Regions from separate parts of the Paenibacillus sp. FSL L8-0708 genome, predicted to be linked through region 4. Evidence: riboswitches for the same ligand, from Rfam matches in the RefSeq annotation. Region 4 holds a riboswitch; each other region holds the start of a gene.
What was found. A riboswitch is a leader RNA that binds a small molecule or an ion and turns the genes downstream of it on or off. The one in region 4 is predicted to bind cyclic di-GMP.

Region 1: it holds a riboswitch for cyclic di-GMP, as region 4 does, so the genes downstream of both, NYE58_RS02915 (choice-of-anchor A family protein) here and NYE58_RS01975 (anti-repressor SinI family protein) in region 4, are expected to answer to the same signal.
Region 2: it holds a riboswitch for cyclic di-GMP, as region 4 does, so the genes downstream of both, NYE58_RS35070 (discoidin domain-containing protein) here and NYE58_RS01975 (anti-repressor SinI family protein) in region 4, are expected to answer to the same signal.
Region 3: it holds a riboswitch for cyclic di-GMP, as region 4 does, so the genes downstream of both, NYE58_RS05230 (glycosyl hydrolase) here and NYE58_RS01975 (anti-repressor SinI family protein) in region 4, are expected to answer to the same signal.

What each region holds. Positions count from the first base shown of each region.
Region 1 covers NZ_JBBPBC010000001.1:618,113-623,392, forward strand. The annotation lists gene NYE58_RS02900 (DUF3221 domain-containing protein) at 70-414, opposite strand; gene NYE58_RS02905 (ASCH domain-containing protein) at 766-1,179, shown strand; gene NYE58_RS02910 (hypothetical protein) at 1,379-1,876, opposite strand; cyclic di-GMP riboswitch class I at 2,267-2,357, shown strand; gene NYE58_RS02915 (choice-of-anchor A family protein) at 2,466-4,799, shown strand; gene NYE58_RS02920 (alpha/beta hydrolase) at 4,946-5,280, shown strand, end outside.
Region 2 covers NZ_JBBPBC010000001.1:7,491,788-7,497,067, reverse strand. The annotation lists gene NYE58_RS35085 (Crp/Fnr family transcriptional regulator) at 173-568, shown strand; gene NYE58_RS35080 (EAL domain-containing protein) at 565-1,602, shown strand; gene NYE58_RS35075 (hypothetical protein) at 1,718-2,284, shown strand; cyclic di-GMP riboswitch class I at 2,442-2,528, shown strand; gene NYE58_RS35070 (discoidin domain-containing protein) at 2,786-3,310, shown strand; gene NYE58_RS35065 (NPCBM/NEW2 domain-containing protein) at 3,271-5,280, shown strand, end outside.
Region 3 covers NZ_JBBPBC010000001.1:1,173,981-1,179,260, reverse strand. The annotation lists gene NYE58_RS05235 (glycosyl hydrolase) at 1-325, opposite strand, end outside; gene NYE58_RS05230 (glycosyl hydrolase) at 477-2,027, opposite strand; cyclic di-GMP riboswitch class I at 2,040-2,119, opposite strand; gene NYE58_RS05225 (sugar phosphate nucleotidyltransferase) at 2,256-3,629, opposite strand; gene NYE58_RS05220 (UDP-glucose dehydrogenase family protein) at 4,369-5,280, opposite strand, start outside.
Region 4 covers NZ_JBBPBC010000001.1:441,614-446,893, forward strand. The annotation lists gene NYE58_RS01970 (2-oxoglutarate dehydrogenase E1 component) at 1-2,605, opposite strand, end outside; cyclic di-GMP riboswitch class I at 3,076-3,160, shown strand; gene NYE58_RS01975 (anti-repressor SinI family protein) at 3,188-3,343, shown strand; gene NYE58_RS01980 (helix-turn-helix domain-containing protein) at 3,451-3,780, opposite strand; gene NYE58_RS01985 (TasA family protein) at 3,950-4,558, opposite strand; gene sipW (signal peptidase I SipW) at 4,649-5,239, opposite strand; gene NYE58_RS01995 (hypothetical protein) at 5,241-5,280, opposite strand, start outside.

The DNA.
Region 1 (5,280 bases), 180 kb from region 4:
ATCTACTATAAAGAAGCGCCGTCCCTTTTGGAGACGCCGCTTCTTTATAGTAGATTCTATTCTTTTTGCTCAATTCTTGATTTTGGTGATCTTTTTGGCGGTAACTTGTGCAGGGAATGAATCATCACTTACTTCAAAAAATACTTTAATCTCATCGCCTTTTTTATATTTAGAAGGTGCAACTTTATTTACCCAAATGGCTTGAGAGTACTCATTAGATTCGAGAATCTCCTTGTATTCCTTGTTCAAGTCTTCTTCTTTTAATTCAGAAATTACTAAAATTCTTTTATTTTCTACATCTATTGTGTGTACAATTCCTTTCAAAACTTCATTATTCTTACTACAGGCGGTGACGAATAACAAAAAAACAAAAATAAGAGTCCATTTAATAGTAGTACGTGGTTTTTGAATCATGGACCTTCCCCTCCAGTGGTTACGACATTAGTTTAAAATCGGTTGCACAGGCATAGCATTTAGTACATTACCAATATAAGAATAAACAGCAGCCTTTCCATTATGACGACCTTTATTGATTCTGGGGAGTTACAGGTGAATGTCTGTAGTATTGATATTTTCATAAGAACTTTTGTTTGTATATAATAAAAATAAATGTTCTTATTTTAGAGGCGATCAATGATGGAAATGAGTATCGACCAAACGGTTGGGATTATTTATCAGGTCAAGGTGAACAAGATTACACAACGCGAGATCGAGATCCGTGGCATCCGTGAAAAACGTCCAACATAAACAAAGGGGATAAATATCATGCGGTGTATAACAATACGGCAGCCTTGGGCGACCTTAATTGCTCTTGGTGAAAAAGAGTTTGAAACTCGTTCATGGAGAACAGCCTACCGCGGCGAGTTAGGCATCCATGCCGGAATGAGGATTGACAAAAAGATTTGTGAACAGGAACCGTACAAATCAGTATTGGCGAAACATGGCTATACAGCGAATAATTTGCCGACAGGAGCTATTATTGCTACAGGTCAGCTCGCGGGATGTTATGTGGTTACTCCAGAGGTGGATTTAAGGGAATGGATCAATGGGAATGAATATGATTTTGGCGACTATAGTGAAGGACGGTTTGCCTGGAAGCTTGAAGGGGTTCATCCATTAAGCCATCCAATTCCAGCTAAAGGTCGGCTAAGCTTGTGGGAGCACTCTAATCACTTCTGAACGGCGAACAATATTTTTAATGTAATTTTTATGTGCCTATCAGCTATTTTTCAGGTTCGAGGTATATATTAGAGACACCAAACACCCCCCAGTGTTTTGTGGTATATCTCTCTCAGGTCTTGCCAACTCCCATGGTAAGGCCTATTTTTTTGTTCACTAATTGATTGGGGGGAGAGAGCGCAGCGGCTTCTATACAGCTTTACTTAATCTGGTACTGTTCTTCGTAACTCTTAAAAGATGAAATATCCAGCCCTAGGTATCTGCACATATGGATGGCAGCTTGAGCCGCAACAATGTCATTCAACAGCAGCATTCGTTCATGATAGCCACGACATATATACTTGGCTTCAATTCCAGTATTAAGTCTGTTTTGCTCATACACCTTGATTCCCCGTCTTCTCATTTCTGCACGAACATCCCTTAGATCTGTTGTAGCTACTGCAGCAGCTGTTCCAAGCACCTCCAGATAAGGGGCGGGTGTTCGTAAGTGTGTAGATAAAATGGCGGAGTCCCGTTCGAAAGCTGATAAAATCATCGGAAGCAATAAATAAGATTTCACCAGCATGTTGTCCCTGCTTTCTGCTCTATGCATGAATCTCATCACCTCTAATAGGAACGTATATTCGTATTCTACCCCGATATTCCAAAAATAATCAATGGTATTTCTAAACAGCTTATCCAATGTGATTAAATTCACAACTAAATAACGAAGAATAAATTATATTAAAAATTGTAATAATAAAAATTAATGTATCGAACGCAAATAAAGGAGAATTATGATGGAAAAAGAGGGCAGCCTCCAGCGTGGATTGTTTTTTGGTTTAATTCTGAGTATTCCCTTATGGATATCCATATTGGGCTATATACAGTTACTTTAAAATTTAATGAAAAACCTTATGCGAAGCGCCTTCAGGCGCTTTTTTTGTGTGGTACTAATGCGGGGAATTATCGAAAGGAATTGATTGACAATTGTGGGTGTCGGGCGCTAAACTGTTATTAATTCAAAAGTATTAAAAGTCATAGACTGTTATTGGATAGAATGCTTCAGCTACCAGTTCTGGACTTGCAGTGTAATACATATATATAGTCATGATAATAGCAAACCGTCTGAAAGGGCGGGACGCAAAGTCCAGGAGTCTAAAGTGTCTTAAAGGCACAATGACCGTCCGACTGCCATGAGAAGGGAATTTCACTTCTTTTTGGCGGTCTTTTTTGTTGTTAGGTCCTTTAGAGTTTCTGGTAATTATTCTGATTAATATAAATCATAGTTTTAGGAGGTGTGCCATTTGAAAAGAAGAATAAAACCGTTACTCTCGCTTGTATTAGCTGGGATTTTGACGGTAGGTAGTGGGCTTTCCTCATTGGGAGCTGGAGTTGCTGGAGCTAGTAGTTCTTCTACATTGGGAATTGCAGCGGTCTACAACGTGTTTATTCTAGGGGATATAACAACAGTTTCGGATACGGAAGGAAGGTTTGCTGCTGGAGGTAACGTTAACTTAACCAACTATAGTGTTGGAGATAGGTTGACCGCTGCAGAGGTTTCCCTGACTGACACACTTGTTGTTGGAGGGAATCTTACTTTCAACGGAGGTACTGTTTATGGGAATATCGTGCACGGGGGAGATTTTTCAGGGAATGTAACGCTCCTCAAGGGTGGTACAAAAAGACAGGGGAGTACGATTGACTTTTCAGCAGTAGGTCAGTCTTTGAAGGACAAATCAGCAGAACTTGCAGCATTGCCGGCGAATGGAACAACAGTGTACCAATATGGCAACCTTATCCTGACAGGTACAGATCCTGCGGTCAATGTTTTTAATGTTTCAGGAGATAACGTCTCTAATACCTACGGAATTACAATAAATGTTCCTTCAGGATCTACTGCAATTATTAATATTGATGGTTCTAACGTAAAAATGAAAAACTTCGGATTTCTACCTAATAACGTGTTGAACAGCAAGAAAATTTTGCTTAACTTTAGCCAAGCTGCGTATCTTGATATGGCAGGCATAGGTGTAATGGGAAGCATACTTGCCCCCTATGCTCATGTTGATTTTATTAATGGTCAGATTAACGGTACTTTAGTGGCGGCTTCACTCAAAGGTACTGGTGGTGGTGAATTTCACCACTATCCATACGATGGTGATGAACCTGGACCAACACCGACACCAACGCCGACAGTGACGCCAACACCGACACCAACGCCAACAGTGACACCAACGCCGACACCAACGCCGACACCAACGCCGACACCGACGCCAACGCCGACGCCAACGCCAACGCCGACAGTGACACCAACGCCAACACCAACGCCAACGCCGACAGTGACACCAACGCCGACGCCGACAGTGACACCAACGCCGACACCAACACCGACAGTGACACCAACACCAACACCGACAGCGACACCAACGCCGACACCGACGCCAACACCATGTCCGACGCCAACACCAACGCCGACAGTGACGCCAACACCGACACCAACACCAACGCCGACGCCAACGCCGACACCGACGCCAACGCCAACGCCGACAGTGACACCAACGCCAACACCAACGCCGACACCGACGCCAACGCCAACGCCGACAGTGACACCAACGCCAACACCAACGCCGACGCCGACAGTGACACCAACGCCAACGCCAACGCCGACAGTGACACCAACGCCAACGCCGACAGTGACACCAACGCCGACGCCGACAGTGACACCAACACCAACGCCAACACCAACACCAACGCCGACGCCGACAGTGACACCAACGCCGACACCAACACCGACGCCAACACCGACGCCGACAGTGACACCGACGCCAACGCCGACAGTGACGCCAACACCGACACCAACGCCGACAGTGACGCCAACACCGACACCAACGCCGACAGTGACACCAACACCAACGCCGACAGTGACACCAACACCAACGCCAACAGTGACACCAACGCCGACAGTGACGCCAACACCGACACCAACGCCAACACCAACGCCGACACCAACACCAACGCCGACGCCGACAGTGACACCAACGCCGACACCAACGCCGACAGTGACACCAACGCCGACACCAACGCCGACAGTGACACCAACACCAACGCCGACAGTGACGCCAACACCAACACCAACGCCGACGGTAACGCCTGAGGCAACACCGACACCGACGGTAACACCAGAGGCAACACCAACGCCGACGGTAACGCCTGAGGCAACACCAACACCGACGGTAACGCCTGAAGCAACACCAACGTCGACACCAGAGACTTCGGTGTTCCCGACACCAACGCCATCATCCGTAATTGGCACTATAGTTCTTGCAGAAGATCCTGTGCCGCTTGGGCCTGTAGCTTCGCCGACACCAGCGCCAGTACCAACACCGTCGAATAGCACAGAAGTACTTGTTGATGATGATGAGATCCCATTAGGTCCGGTACCGGCAGTGACACCAACGCCAACACCAACACCTGATGAAATCATCGTAGTGGACGATACGATCCCATTAGGAAAGCCACCTGTGAAGGAATTGCCAAAAACGGGTGAATCAAGTCCTGCACCTTACTATGTAGCAGGTTTAGGTTTTGCACTTATCGGATTATTAATGAGAACCAAGTTCTCCAAAAAGAATAAATAATAAAGGGTAGATCAACATAGAGTCGCTTTCGGGAGTGTTCCGATGGCGGCTCTATTTGTATGTCATGATTGCGATAGTTTGGTGCATTCTAAGTAGATGGTATACTCTTGTTGCAAAGGAAATGAAGAGGGGATGGCGAAGGCGAATTGATATGGTTCATTATTAGCGCTGTAATCATCATAGGGATTCTAATCTATGTGGGATTTTTCTTCTATGGTATTGCTATTAAACGAGCGCCAAAGGTATTTCTAAGTAATAATCCTAATCTGAAGGCTGATCCTCCGGTTGCCGGAGCTTCTTGGGGGGAGGGGAAGGATTGGGTCTCTCGCCAGAGCTTCGAGAATATTGAGATCGTATCTGCAGATGGACTTAAACTAAGAGGTTACTTACTCCGATCTAATCGTGCTGCGGGACGCACAGCCATTCTAGCCCACGGTTATTCAGGTAAAGCAAAGGATATGGGGGCGTACGCCAAAATCTA
Region 2 (5,280 bases), 7.1 Mb from region 4:
CTTTGCTCTAATTGCTCTAAAATGTCTGTTCCCTTCAAGCTGTAAAAGGGAATTCGGAATTTCATGAATGGATCTCCTTTGTAATTCGTATTGGCATCAAGCCTATGTGACAACGTTACGATAGAATATAACAGGATGATGATTTATTATCAGTATGTTGGCATACAAAACTATGGAATGTGGATCATGCCTACATTATCTATTCGGGGATTATGGCGATCTGGAAGTGATCCATCCCTCCAATATAAGAGTGCTGTCTGCGGTGGCTATGAATGATACTGTATTATTTGAGATTAAACATGAGCCTTTTAAGCAGATGCTTGCCGATTACCCGTTGATTAAGGAGCAATTGATGCTGCTGCAAATGGACCGTTTATTTTTATCGAATCGGTTATTACATGAAATGAAATTTCATGATGCGAGAGCGCGTGATATGATCGGAACGTTAAGGGAGACGGCTACCCTTGTACTTAAAGATCTGCAAGAGCAAAAGATTATTGAGATTCAACATCAGCAGATCACCGTGTTAGACCCGGCGTATTTACTGGAGTATACGGATTTCGATTGAGAAGAGCCGTTCCGGGATTCAGAGAATCGATTATTAAAGGGGTTATGAATGTGGCTTGTAATCATTGTGTAGTAAGAGATCTGAATTTTGAAATCAAGGCTCATGGTGAGCTTAATCTTAGGGTTTTACCTGAGGTTATTCATCACTTGAGTAGAAGTAATACGATACATAAGGTGGAAGAAAATGTGATTACAGTTAAGGAGGCTGGGGTGCGGGATTTTCTGGATTTCTGTAATGACCATATGGAGTCGGAGCAGGTTGAATTCCGTATAGATGACCAAACATGGAGACCTCTATCCGAATTACCCACTGTACTTGATATGGAGTGGATTGATGAGGTTATCACTAAGGGTCTTGTTACTTGCTACTTCCAACCGATTGTTAACGTAAGGGAAGAGATTTTTGCATACGAGCTCCTATCCAGATTTAAAAAAGAAGACGGATCTCTTATCTATCCTAATGAGATTTTTGCGGCGGCACGGAATCGAGGGCGTTTATATGCTTTAGACCGGTTATGTAGAATGACGGCTGTAAAATATGCTGCACCCTTAAATAAAAAAACGTTTATTAATTTTATCCCAACGTCGATCTACGCTCCAGAGTTCTGCTTAAGATCAACCGTTGAACTGGCCAATCAATTAGGCGTCGATCCTTCTCTTTTTGTCTTTGAAGTTATTGAGACGGAGAAAGTGGATGATCTCGCTCATTTGAAAGCTATTTTGACATATTACAAGGATCGGGGATTTGAATACGCTTTAGATGATGTTGGTGAGGGCTTCAGCACGATCGAGATGTTATTGGAGCTTAAACCCCATTACATGAAGCTGGATATGAAATATGTTCAGGGTGTGTCCAGCGATCTGAACAAACAGAAAATAGCAAAGCAATTTTTAGAAAAAGCTTTAGAAATCCAATCCGTTCCTTTAGCAGAAGGTGTGGAGTTTAGAGAGGACTTTGAATGGCTTAAGCAGAGTGGTTATCAGTTGTTTCAGGGCTATTTATTTGGAAAGCCTGATCCTATTCCCAAACAGTAATCCTAATGAGTATATATCCGTCCAGAGGATGAGATGAATTTCAGGTCAGAGTCTGAGTACAGCCAACCCCCGGGGTTGTATAATTTAGGTAATTGAAAAGGGGGACGGGATGGATATGAAATGGCATCAATTTGTAACGCGCTGGGCAGATTCTAGGGGCTTTGATGGACGAGAGATTGATTATCAATGGCCTTCTCCCTCATTTCCGGTCATCAGTATTCGCAGTAATCTAGGGCGATACTCAGGTCAAGCGTATGGTCGTGGAGGTAAACCCCGTGTGAAGACAGCCGTTGGATTAATCGCTATTGGAGATGTAGCTGTCGGCTTGATTTCCATAGGTGCGATAAGCGTGGGCGTATTATCCTTAGGAGCAATATCACTGGGAATGTGGTTAGCGATCGGAGCAATAGCACTTAGCTGGCTTGGCTTCGCAGTGGGAGCGATTGCGATTGCAGGCGTGGCTGTAGGAGCGATCGCAATCGCGGAAAAAGCGTTAGGGGCCATCGCCATAGGGGATACGGCGTTTGGTGCGATAGCGATAGGCAGGATCGCTGGGGGTGCCATAGCTATCGGACAATGGGCATATGGTGTAATCGCAGTTGGCGAACATGGTTTCGGATTAATTCCCATCACGGGCGATGTGTGGAATTGGTTCCGGCGGTTGTTTGGATCGGGGAGTTAAGTAGACCTACAGTCCTAAAGGATGCCCTTCTCTTCCGGGATGGTCGATAAATAATATCTATCACATAAGAAAAACTAATTGCAATTACCTATATTCATTTCATACCAATTAATCATGCGATCCGATCTAGGCTTATGTTACTCTTTGAATGTATTCGAAACTTCATAGGCAAACCTATGGAAATGTAGGGACGCAAAGCTAAAGGGACTAAGGTTATCATAACTATTGTCAGCCAGCTGCCAAAGAGTGTGTAACGCTTTTTGTTAAAATATAAGAAAGTATAAGTTATACACCTATACTTAATATCTTATATTTCTCGCTTAAACGCTTGCCGTCCTTATAGGACGCTGAAGGCGTTTATGCTTGTTAAGGTTTAATAAAAATTAAGTCTTAATTTTTAGGCGACTTTATACGCAATCAAGCTACTCTTTTGGGGTAGTTTTTTTTGTGCCCATTTTTGGGCACTGGAGAGATTCATATGACATCTGGGGGTAAGAAGAGATGAAGAAAATGATTGCGATCGCTACATCGGCGGCCATGTTGGCCAGTTTTTCGAGTGAGGCAGGTTATGCTTTAGCAAGTGAGGCAAGCAAGGTAAATGTAACAAAAACAGTGGCGCAAAGTAAGGTTAACTTATTAAGCAACGCTTCGGTTATTCCGTTTGAGCTGTACGGCAAGGATGCTCTAAATGCCTATAATGAGGTTTTTAGAATGAATCCAGCAAATATTAAATCCATCACAAATAACGGTGGCAACTACTCAGGCTCGCCTATAGCTAAGGCTATGGATGGGGATATGAGCACGCATTGGGAGACTGGCAAACCGAATAGTTCAACGTTTACGAATGAGGTTGTGTTTGTTTTCAATGAGTCCACTGAATTAAATAGAATGGTATACGCGGCTAGGCAATCCGGTGCGAAAGGTAAAGGTTTTGCTCAAGAATTTGAGATCTATGGTTCCACTACCGATGGGGTGATTTTACGCTCGTGTCTTCTGGAGAATATACAGGCTCAACCGGTGATGTAGTGGAGATTCAGTTCGCACCTACGGCTTTTAAGAGACTTAAATTTGTCTTCAAAAAAGCGAACCAAGATTGGGCGAGTGCGGCTGAGTTTTCTTTTTATAAAGAGGATAGTGTCTCTGCTAAAATGAAAAATTTGTTTACAGATGATACCTTGAGCCAAGTTAGTACTGCCTTTGATACGGCAGAGAAATTAACAGCTTTAGAGAATGAAGTGCAGGCACATCCACTGTATGCGCAGTTTAAAGAAGAGATAGAGAATGCAAAGATCCTTTTGAAGAACCATCAGGTAGAGGCAACGACAGCCAAGGTTTCGAAGCTAAAAGGGTATGGAACAACCTATGAAAATGCCTATAGCCAAGCTTATAGAATGCCGAATGCAAACGTATCAAAAGTAACGGTGAACGGTGGAAGCTACTCAGGTACGAAGCCTGAATATATGCTGGATGACCAGCCCACTACGCATTGGGAAACGAACAAAAACAATGATGCAAGCTTCACGAATGAAGTCGTGTTTGAACTAGCGCAAGCGGAAGTGCTGGACAGAGTGGCTTTTTTGGCTAGAGATAACCGCAAAGGATTTCCAGAGGCTTTTGAAATCTATGCATCAGAGACGAGTAAAGGAGAGACCTTCCAACTTGTATCTAGCGGAACCGCGATTAGTACCAATGACTTTCTGGAATTTAAATTCGAACCGACGAAGTTTAAAAGATTAAAATTTAAGTTCACAAAAGCTAATATCAACAGACCTTTTGCGGCTGAATTTAGATTTTATACAGAAGATAAAGTAAGCGAAGCTGTAAATGGCATTTTCACAGATGGAACGATGAGTGCGGTTGTGCCTGCTTATAATAGCGTCGAAGCAATCAACGAATTAGAAGAAGCGGCAAAAGTACATCCGCTCTATCCAATCCTGAAAGATTCTTTGGATTTAGCTAAGAAGCTAGTGAATGGTGAAGTTCAAACCGAAGGTACCATCATTGAGGCGGAACAACGTGGAGATATGAAAAAGCATACGCAGGAAAACCTGAGAATTGGTTTTGGTACGAACAACCAGCCTACAGGTCTCGTTGCAATGCCTGGAGATACGATCAACGTTTATGTGGACGCAGCTTCTAACGATAAGCTACCTTCTTTAGTCTTTTCTCAACAAGAGGCCGCTTGGAATGTTTGGGCTAGAGGTGTGCAATTGCGTCCAGGTAAGAACATTATAACCGTTCCTGAATTTGCTACGAATAGTTATTATGCACATGAAGTGACTAAGGGCGGTACAGTGTATATCGTCAATCCATATACAGCTGAGGAACAAGGGAAAGCGCCATTGATTCGCTTCGAAGGTTTAGAAAAGATTCCTTTTATGACCAAGACCACGGATCCAGAACAATTCAAAACCTTCTTAATCACATACAAACAAAGACTGGACGAAGATAAAGCGGCTCATCCAAATGTTCAAGATCGTAAACTCATAGATGTGGTAGAAATGGCCAGCGATCATGTTATATTCACAGGAACGGCGACGGAGGCGTACAACAAATATATTACGCAAGGAAATAACCCGCTGGACACCGTAACTGGGTATGACACCTGGATGAAGAGCATTTTTGCCTTCTATGGCTTGGATGGCAGTAGCGAGATTCATGATGCCAAGCTAATTCGTGAGAATATTCGCTTGATGCAGCCTTATGGTGCGATGTATGCAGCGGGAGATCATACAGGGATCCAACTTGGAACAGTAGGAACCATGTTAGGTGATTTTAATAAAGCCTATCCGGGCTGGGGACTGAATCACGAAATTGGGCATCGCTTGGCTATGGGTGAACGGGAATATGGCGAAGTAACTAATAATATGGTGTCTATGTTTATGTCTGTCGCAGCGAATTCGATAGATAATCGTATACCGTATGAATCAGATATCTATAAATATGTCCTCGAAGAAAATAAAGTGGTTATGAATCAGCAGGGCTTATTTGCACAA
Region 3 (5,280 bases), 730 kb from region 4:
TATTAATCGCCCCTAATTCATAACCATGTAGAACAGCATTTTGTCCCGAAGTATTCTTCAGCTTATGAACCAGTTCATCTGGACTTTCTAGATAATCATGCTGGCCGGACAAGATCCCTTTGCCACGTAGATTTACCAAATTACTCAGCAGTTGCTTGGCTTCTTCAGAAGCCGAAGGATTGCTTGGTATAGCCGGAGGTAGAGAGGAAGAAACACTCATAGCCTTCGGAAGACTTTTAACCTCTCCCCAAGGCAGCAAGGAAAAAATAATAAACACCGGTAACATAGTAAACAACAATCTGTTTTTCTTATAATATTTACGCAAATAAATCCTCCTTTCGGTAGCTGTACTGCCTCCACAGGTGTTAAAAACATACCTGTTATCGGACAATCGTCTTCTGACCTAATGAGGACTATAGCTTAGTAGCTCTGCAATAACGCAGAGCCACTAAGGATCGACCTTTAATTTTCATCAATCAGGAGACATCCGGAAGAAAAAGTGCACTTGCTGGAACTGTCTCTTTAGCTTGACTAGCACTTTCCCACATCAAGCGGACTCTCGCATCGCCTTCATTCTCGTAATACTCCACCTTGATATCATATAGCTGGCCAGCCTTCAGCGTTATAGTGCCCTTACGCTCAGTACCACTTTGCTTAGTCCAACTATCAATCACGGATTCCCCATTCACCCAGACACGGATACCATCATCTGAGGTAGTGTAAAATGTATATTGCTCATTATATAATGGCTTGATTTTACCGCTCCAACGTATGGAGAACCGATCAATCCCGAGGGCGGCATCCGGCGAGCCTTGCCGCCAATTGAAATCGATTATTGCATCAGTTCTGTTAAGAGCTGCTGCTCCCGACAACTGCATGTTGTTGTAATACTCTCCTGCAAGCCCCTTCGCGAGAGGAATTGCTGCCTCCCCCTCTTCTTCGGAAGGTGCCGGCGCTGGTGCGGCGCTAGGTGTCGGTGCCAGACCAGTATTTAATTTATCTCTGGTCAGGGTATAGTTGCTATTCATAAATGTTTTGATTGTGTCTGCACTGTTATTCTCGTAAAGCATTTTTCCCCAGCTCATCATATACGTCCATTTATTTTGCGATTGCTGAAGCTTCTCCAGATTAGGCATTTCACCATTTTCCCCGATCGCAATCGGTTTGCCTGCGGCTAGACTCAATAAGCTGTCATAGTATTTTTGCTGGTAATCATTTTCGTATATATCTGCTGCCAGAATATCTACTTTATCAGCACCTGGATAAGTTAGCGCATAAGGATCTGACCAAACATTGGGAGCATTCGGACTCCATACCCATAACAAATTATTTAATTTATGAACGTTAACAAAACGGTCATACATAATATTCCATAGTTTAGAAAAGTTATTTTTCTTCCCCCACCAGAACCAGTTCCCGTTCATTTCATGATAGGGTCTCCAAAGCACCGGAACGTTGGCATCGCGCAAGCTTTTTAAAGAGACGGCCACCTTATCAAGCTCAGCGATCAGATTGTTATATTGCTTGGTACCCGGTGTAACGTAACTATCGAACTCACTCTGGCTAAGTGTTTTTTTCACATTATCCCAGTCATAAGAGGTGCCCGGCAGGTTAGCATGAAAAGTCATAGCTACGATCCCGCCCGCTTTATTCCAGTTGATGGCGCTGTTCACCACACTTTGACGTTGCCAAGCCATCGTTGCTTCGGACTGGCCACTGATCGCACCCATTTCATAACCGTGAAGAGCCGCATATTGTCCGCTGGTTCCCTTCAGCATATTGTTAATTTCATCTGGACTTTCTAAATAGTCATGTTGACCGGCAATAATACCTTTTCCTGAGATCGAGTAAAAATAGTTAAGCAGCTTTACGGCTTCAGGTGAGGCACCTGGGGTAACTGGCGTTCCAGAATTTGAAGCAGCTATGACAACAGACGGCGAAATTCCAACAGCAAGCGGAAGTGCAGTCAGAAACAGGACGAGTGACAGAAATGCACCAAACAATCGATACGTACGGTAAGCTTTCAAAATAATCTCCCTTTCGGTAGCCAGGCTGCCACTCTTTCGAAGGCCCTATAGCTTTGCGTCCCTACCTTTCGATAGGTTTGCCTTTTCAATTTAAGAGAAATAATCTCTCTTACCGTAAGTATCGACGACAATTAATGATATATTAAGTGTTTTTATGACTTTTTTTGATAATTGAGTCAATTTACCTGTTTCAAGAAATTTTGAATTGGTTAAATAGATAGGTTAGACCTATGAAATGAATTGTTGTAGTTCTATATCATTCCAGTCTAAAGTAATACGTATGTTATCTTCTTCTACTAATTCAGACCCCGTCTGTACCTCTATAAACTCAACATCCGTCAAAGCAAGGATCGCGTGCTTCGTTCCTTCCGGTATACGTACCACGTCCCCAGCCTTCACATTATGTTTTTTCTCATTCAGCACAATACTTGCTTCGCCGCTGACGATTGTCCAAATTTCACTACGCTTGCGATGTAATTGATAGCTGATATTATTCCCCTCGGATATAAAAATCCGTTTGGTCAGCACTTCATTGCCTTCATCATATTTCACATAATCAATAACTTTGTAATGACCCCAACGGCGTTCCTCGTACATCGGTCTTTGTTCAAAGGTCTTCAGCACTTCTTTAATCCGTGGGCTCTCAGCTTTATGGGTAACTAGAATCCCATCCGGGCTAGCCGCAATGATCAGATCCTTCGCACCAATTACCGTAATCGGAATGTCCAGCTCATTAATCAAGCAAGTCCCCTCAGAATCCGCCGTCACAAAACCTTTTCCTACATGCTTGCTGCTCATTTCCTCTGTCAGCGTATTCCACGTTCCAAGATCCTTCCAGAATCCATCATACGGCTGCACCACAATATGTTCTTCTTTCTCCACCACTTCATAATCAAAACTGATGGAAGACAATAGCTTATACTGCTTCTGCAATTCTTCATATCCTAAAGGCAACCCTTTACGCTGCAAAATATCTAACAAGTACCCTAAGCGGAAGGCAAACACTCCGCAATTCCACAAGGCATTTTGCTCGATGAGCTGTTCTGCTTGTATGCGGTCAGGTTTCTCTTGAAAGTGACTCACCTTCATAAAACCATTTTCCCCCGCCTCTTCGGTGGTAGGAATAATATATCCGTATTTCTCTGAGGCATGTTCAGGAACAACACCCATTAGAGCCAGATTTGCTCCACTTTCCAGCATGGTCCCCTCAAGCATAGCTATGGTATCGAAAAAAGATGCTTCTACATAAGGGTCAACAGGCAATATTGCTACCGTCTCCGCTGGAGAAACACCTGCCACTGAATAAAGATAGGTAGCTGTTAAGGCGATAGCCGGAAAAGTATCCCGACGCTCCGGTTCAACGATAATCGGCACATGACTTCCCAGTTGGCTTTGTATCATTTCTACTTGGCCACGGCCGGTGGCCAGATAAGATGATTCTGCCATCCCTGCTTCCTCCAGCTGTCTCCAGACACGTTGTACCATGGATTCTGGTTCACCTTGAGGGCTTTCAAGTACCTTTAGAAATTGCTTTGAACGTGAGTCGTTGGACAACGGCCATAACCGTTTACCTGAACCGCCTGATAGAAGTACCATTTTCATAGAATGAACCCTCCTTGAATTATGGAAATCGAGCATATTTGAATTGTTATCAAAACGTCAGCTTCCACTTAGCCTTATTTCGAGCGGATGCACTAAAAAAATTTGTTAGGTAGAAACCACTCCAAGGGATTTTGGACTTCCGATCGCTGTTATCCTCAGATTTCCTGATTGAACCGCTTCTCGCGGTAGAAATCCGAGGATAGCATATGCTTTTGAAGCTAGCTTTCCTACGGAAATCTTTCGGGCGAACACTCCGTTTCTACAATTCCAAATTCCCTTTCCGTTCTTAACCTAACCAACTTCTTCTTAATACTTGATCCGTGCGTACCGGGCTGTACCAGCCGGAAGCAAGCACGTTTTTCTAAAGATTTGCTTCTGCTCCGGGGGAGGCAGCTGCAACTGCAAGAACAACTGCAAGAACAACTGCAACTACAAGAGCAAGACTAGTTGCCACCACAGAGACAGAGACAATGACAACTACAAATGCTACTGCGGTATATAATCAGAGTACCTAACTTTATAAATTGCTTAGAAACTTAAGATAAGGGAACGGAGTGACGGAGGGGAATTTTGGAACTGTAAGAGCGATAGCGTCCGCCTTTGTCTGCGGATTTCTACCGCTATCAGCGGTTAAAATCAGGAAATCTGCAGACAACAGCGGCTGGAAGTCCAAACATTCTCTGGAGTCACGGCTCATCCCTAAATAGAAAAAACACATGTTCAATCAATATAACTTAGATTAAACCGCTCCAGCTACACTAGCAGAATAACCGCTCAATCCACCCATCTGCGGGCGACCGACAGAATGATAAACGAGGCCGGTACCCTCGATTTGCTCCTTGGAATACACGTTGCGTCCATCAATCAGCACCCCATTGCGCATGCTTTTCGCCAGCTGATGCAGATCAATGTCCTTCAGTAGGCTCCAATCGGTCAAGAGGCATACGGCATCGCTGCCCTCAGCCGCCTCCTCTGGCAGATTGCACCAGCGAAGCTGCGGATGATCGTATTGCTGCCTGAAATTTGTAGCTGCGATTGGATCATATAGTTTGACTGTTGCCCCTTCAGCCACCAGTGCCTCAACAATCTCTCTGGCTGGAGCTTCGCGGACATCATCAGTGTTAGGCTTAAAAGCAAGCCCCCATATCCCAATTGTCGAACCGCGCAGGCTGCCAAGTGATTCATGCAGCTTGGAGATGATCATAAACCGTTGTCCCTTGTTCACTTCGACTACAGATTTCAATAATTTGAATTCGTAATCGACGTTGCCCGCAATTTGAATGAGCGCATTAGTGTCTTTCGGGAAACAGGAGCCTCCATAACCGATACCAGCCTGCAGGAAGGATGACCCGATTCTTTGGTCCATACCCATTCCTTGTGCTACCTCGGTTACATCAGCTCCCACTTTTTCACAAATATTGGCGATCTCATTAATAAAGGAAATCTTCGTGGCCAAAAATGCATTCGAAGCATATTTGATCATTTCAGCACTGCGTATATCTGTTACAAATACATTTTCTGTGAAACCCTTATGAAGCTCGCGCATCGTTGGTTCCAGCTCTGGATTATCAAGGCCAATGATAATTCTATCAGGATGGAGGGTATCGCGAATCGCTGACCCTTCACGTAAAAACTCAGGTGCAGACACGAT
Region 4 (5,280 bases):
TTAACTCTTGTTCCGGGAACGGATAAAGCTGCTCTAGGCGAAGAACATGCAGCCATGACCAATCCTTATCCGGTGCTGCTTCCAGTTCTGTTTGGATGTCGATAGCGACTTTACCGCTGCAGACTACGAGCCGTTTAACTTCACTTGGTTTCTGGCCAAGCAAAGATTCAGCTAATACAGGCTTGAATTGTCCTGAAGCCAGCTCGGTTCCGGCAGAAGTGCTGCGCGTATTCCGAATGAGACTTTTCGGCGTCATAATGACTAGCGGTCTAGCATCTTCCTGCCCGCATAACGCTGCTTGGCGCCGCAGCAGATGGAAATATTGCGAAGCGGTAGTCAGGTTAGCGACCGTCCAGTTCTCCTCAGCGGATAGCTGCAAGAACCGTTCCAGCCTACCGCTGGAGTGCTCAGGTCCCTGTCCTTCGTAGCCATGCGGCAGCATGATGACGAGATTGCTGCGCTGTGTCCATTTGGCGCGTCCAGCGGCAATGAACTGGTCAAAAATAACCTGACCCGCATTGGCGAAATCACCATACTGTGCTTCCCAGATTACGAAGGTTTCCGGTGCAAACACATTATAACCATATTCAAAGCCTAATACTGATGCCTCTGACAATGGACTGTTGTATACGCCAAAGGAGGCACGGGAATCGCTTAGCTGATGCAGAGGAGAGAATAAATCTCCTGTTTTACTGTCGTGCAGCACCAGATGGCGATGTGCGAAGGTTCCGCGCTGGGCATCTTGACCGCTCAGTCGGATGGGCGTTCCATTTTTCAGAATGGTAGCGAAGGCTAATGTTTCAGCCAGTGCCCAGTCGACCTTTTCACCCTCATTCAGTGCATCTTTACGACGTTGTAAAATGCGCTCCAGCTTCGGATAAACCTGGAATCCAGCAGGAACCGTCAACAGTTCACGATTGATCTCCTGCAGGCTGGAGATGGATACCGCTGTAGTGTTTGCCGCTGCGCGGTCCGTTTGTAGAGGAATGAAGGCTTTGGGTTCTTTTTTCTTATGATTGCCTTCCTTCATAGTATCGTACGCACGCTGCAATACGCTTTCTGCTTCAGCATTCATCTTTTGTACGTCTTCGGCGGTAAGAACCTTTTCGTTTTTCAGTCTCTCTGCATAAACCTTGTAGACGGTTGGATGATTGCGAACCTTGCCGTAGACAATAGGTTGTGTGGTTTCAGGATCATCCATTTCGTTGTGACCATGACGGCGGTAGCCGATGAGATCAATTACGAAATCTTTTTTGAATTGATGGCGGTATGCGCTAGCTAAACGTACAGCTGCTACGCAGGCCTCTGGGTCATCAGCGTTGACATGGACTATTGGGATTTCATACCCTTTGGCGATGTCACTCGCATAATGCGTAGAACGGGAATCTTCACTTTCAGTCGTAAAACCAATTCGGTTATTAACAATGATATGGATCGTCCCACCATTTTGATAACCTTGAAGTTTGCCGATATTAAGCGTTTCTGCAACAATTCCTTCACCTGGAAAAGCAGCATCGCCATGCATCAGCACCGCCATAGCTTTACTGGTATCAATCTTCGGCAGTCCTGCAGTGCTCCGATCTTCTTGTGCGGCACGAGTGAAACCTTCCACGACAGGATTGACGAATTCCAAGTGACTTGGGTTATTCGCTAGTGTTATTCTTGTGCGTACGGTTTCTCCTTCACGGACAGCACGGTCTGCACCGAGATGGTATTTCACATCACCTGTCCAACCATAGTTAATGCCTGTGGAGCCTTCGGAAGGGAAAAGCTCCTTGTTCGGAGAATGATGAAACTCTGAAAATATGATATCATAAGGTTTGCCCAAAATATGTGCAAGAACGTTGAGGCGGCCGCGATGCGCCATGCCCATCAAAATATGCTCCGCACCGTCATGTGCAGCAGCACGTACGATTTCATCTAACATCGGCACAAGAGCATCATTGCCTTCAAGACTGAAACGCTTCTGACCTACAAAAGTTTTGTGGAGGAAGGTTTCAAATTGCTCTACCTGAATCAGGCGGTTCAGGAGCTCTTTGCGTTCTGTATTATTTAGGGGTGCTGGTGAGCTGGTGGATTCTGCCTGTCTATTTAGCCATTGCAGTTCTTTTTCTTCATGCACATGCCCGAATTCATAGGCGATAGTCTTGGTGTATGCCTGACGCATACGTTGCACGGCATCCCATCCGGTATGCACATCATTCGGCGCATTTTCCCATATAAGCGTGGCAGGCAGTGCGATCAGGTCTTCGCGGGTCAGCCCATAGGTTTCAAGCTCAAGATATTTTGCCATGGGATTCTGATCGCGTACCAGCGGATCAATTTCAGCGGCCATATGGCCATATATACGAATATTGGCGATTAGCTTGGAAGCTCTTACTGCTTTTCTAAGCCATTCGGTGTCTCCCGAGATGTGCGGCTGAGGAGCCGGTTCGCTATCCGGAGTTAGGGGAGGAGGTCCCGAATTTGTAAAAAGCTCGCGATAATTATTTTCTACGGTGGAGGGATCTTTCACAAACTGTTCATATCTTTCTTGAATGTAGCCTAAATTGGGTCCGTAATACTTACTCCAAATGGATTCGTTATAGGGCTCTTTGGCTGCCATGAATACATCCTCCTTAACGGATGAACTCCATACGTTACATTTTGTGTCAACGCTTACTGGAGCTGTGATGATTGCGGTTTCATTTCTCATCTTATTGTGCTACTTTCGGCCACTGTAATCAATTCATTCTTTCGTCCAATACGTTCGCAAAATGGTATGGGTTAGCTTGTTCTAATGAAAAGAAGGGTGTTTCTTCTCATTACCCATTCTAAAGGCCTATTAAAATGATTCTATTATCCTTATTTTTAACTATTAGGTCAGTAAATATTTATTTTGCTAGTACAATTTATTTTATGTAACGGACGAGTATCGTGATAATCGGACAAGATCTTTGAAAAAAAATCTTTTATTTTTCGTTTTTAAAATAGAAAGTAACCAGGAATCGACACACTTTTCCGCTTTCTTTTTGTATAATGTTATTGCAGATAGTAATTTTATAGTTTTTTAAGTAGATCCTTTCGTGAAAAGGGTCCAGTAAAAGGTAAACTTGCCGAAAGGCAGGGGCACAAAGTCGCGGGTCTAAGGTAGAGATACTATGACAGCCGGATTGCCTGGGGACGTAAAATCTTAGGGGGAGATTTTTTGGAAAAGTCCAACCAGGGTAGCAACAGAGAACAGCAGTTTATTGATCTGGATCAAGAGTGGGTACATTTATTATTAGCAGCTAAGAAGGCTGGCATTAAGGCAGATGAAATCCGCCAGTTCTTTCATGAGAAAACTGTGCAGATCGTGCAGTAATACATTAGAGGGGTTACATATCGAAAAAGGGCACAGCGGTTCTTCGCTGTGTCCTTTTTCGATATGATTTAGTAGAAGAGAGGATCGTACCAGATTAGTAGGAAGTATTAATCCTTTTGATCGAGCTTCCATTTCTGATAGTCCAGAAATTCTTTGAATTCGCGTTTGCTAATGCCTGAGTCCATAGCTTCCTGCACCAATCGGAACCATTCCGAATCTAAATGTGATTCCTCTGCATCATTGGGTTCTCCATAGAGCAGGGCATGAATGGATACCTGAAGCGCGTCAGCGATTTTTTCGATAAACTGGATGGATGGATTGGATTGGATGTTTCTCTCCACGTTGCTAAGATACGACTTAGCCACATCTGCTCTGTCCGCAAGCTCAGATAGGGAGAAACCCTTGTCTAGGCGGAGCTGCTGGATACGTTGGCCCATATTCTGTGGCACTATGCTGACGCCCCTCCGTAATTTTTGTTATTAGTATAGCAAATATCAATAAATCGGACAAAGTTTATTGTAAAGAGAAGAGCAGCAATCTGCTTATCCGTGGCCGGATTCAGGATCTGCTGCTCTTCGAGTATTTTATTAAATTACTTTATTGATCTTAGTAGTCTTTTTTCGCACCTTGTTTAGCTACGAAATCCCAAGTCAGTGTTAAGCTATCGCCTTGGAAAATATTTTGATCTTGGTTATTTTCCACAAATTCGAATTGGACGGAGAAGCTGTCGTTGGTACCGGCTTTAATACCGGATGCTTCGGTAAAGAGTTGATCCCAACCTGTATTTTTTACGAGATCCGGATGCTGACTTTTTAAAGCAGCAAGTGTAGTCTCATAAACTACATTTTCAGGAGAGACGATAGGTACTCCTTTATCATTATTTCTAAGGAATTTAACTTTAATGAACTCGGCTAAATCCAGGTAGTTATCTCCTTTAGCATCCGTGATTTGAGTCGATGTATTCAGAATAATAGATCCGATATCGAGCGAACCATCGTTTTTCAATTTGAAGGATTTAGTTACCGTATCACCTGGTTTCAGGTTAGGAATATTAACGATGACAGAAGGGTCGGAGTTCAGATCGAGCGTGCCCGCTGCGAATGTAGCTGTGCTTTGCGCAGTGTCGCTAAAGTATGCGAAGGTTCCTCCGCCGATTAATGATAAACCCAGTGCTGCAGATGCTACGCCAAGACCCAATGTTTTCTTGATACCCATAATAAAATTCCTCCTCAAATTTGTGTTTGAATTTTTTATAAAATTTATATATTGTATCTTCCGGTTCGTAAGCGGAAGTGGACAATCAACTTAGGGCTGTGTTTCTGTTGGGGGCGGTGAGGCTGGCAGTAGGGCAGCATTTTTCTTTTCTAATGCAGCTACAGCCTTCCAAGAGGTATACAGAGCATAGAGCAGAAGCATCAAGCCAGGCACGATCATGAGGACTACACTTCCAGCTTTGGAAACTGCGAAATTCATAGCGTAACCGACATAGGGTACAGTGACCCCGGTATACTGAGCTACAACATTCACAGAACTGGTAGGGTTCATGTCGGGCGCGTCGTTGTTATCGCCTTTAGTGCGATAAACAGCTTCACCAGTAGCGTTATTGACGGTCGCTTCTACAATCCGGTGAGTAATGAGCAGATTATCTTCATTCCTAAAGGTGATGACATCGCCTGGTTTGAAACGATTCATATCCCCTCCGGGTTTTAATGCGACAATTGAGCCTGTCTGAATTCCTGGTTCCATCGATCCTGAGAGTACGGTTTTGATCTCATATCCGAAGAAAGCAGGTTCACCGCCGGAGGCCTTGGATAACACTACGGCTGCCACCAGCAGAATAAAGATCACAAGCATTAAGCTCGATAGGGTATTATTGATAATTTTTTTAATTCGCATCTTATTCTCCACCTTTCTCAGGTTGAGGGTCCGAAGGAGCT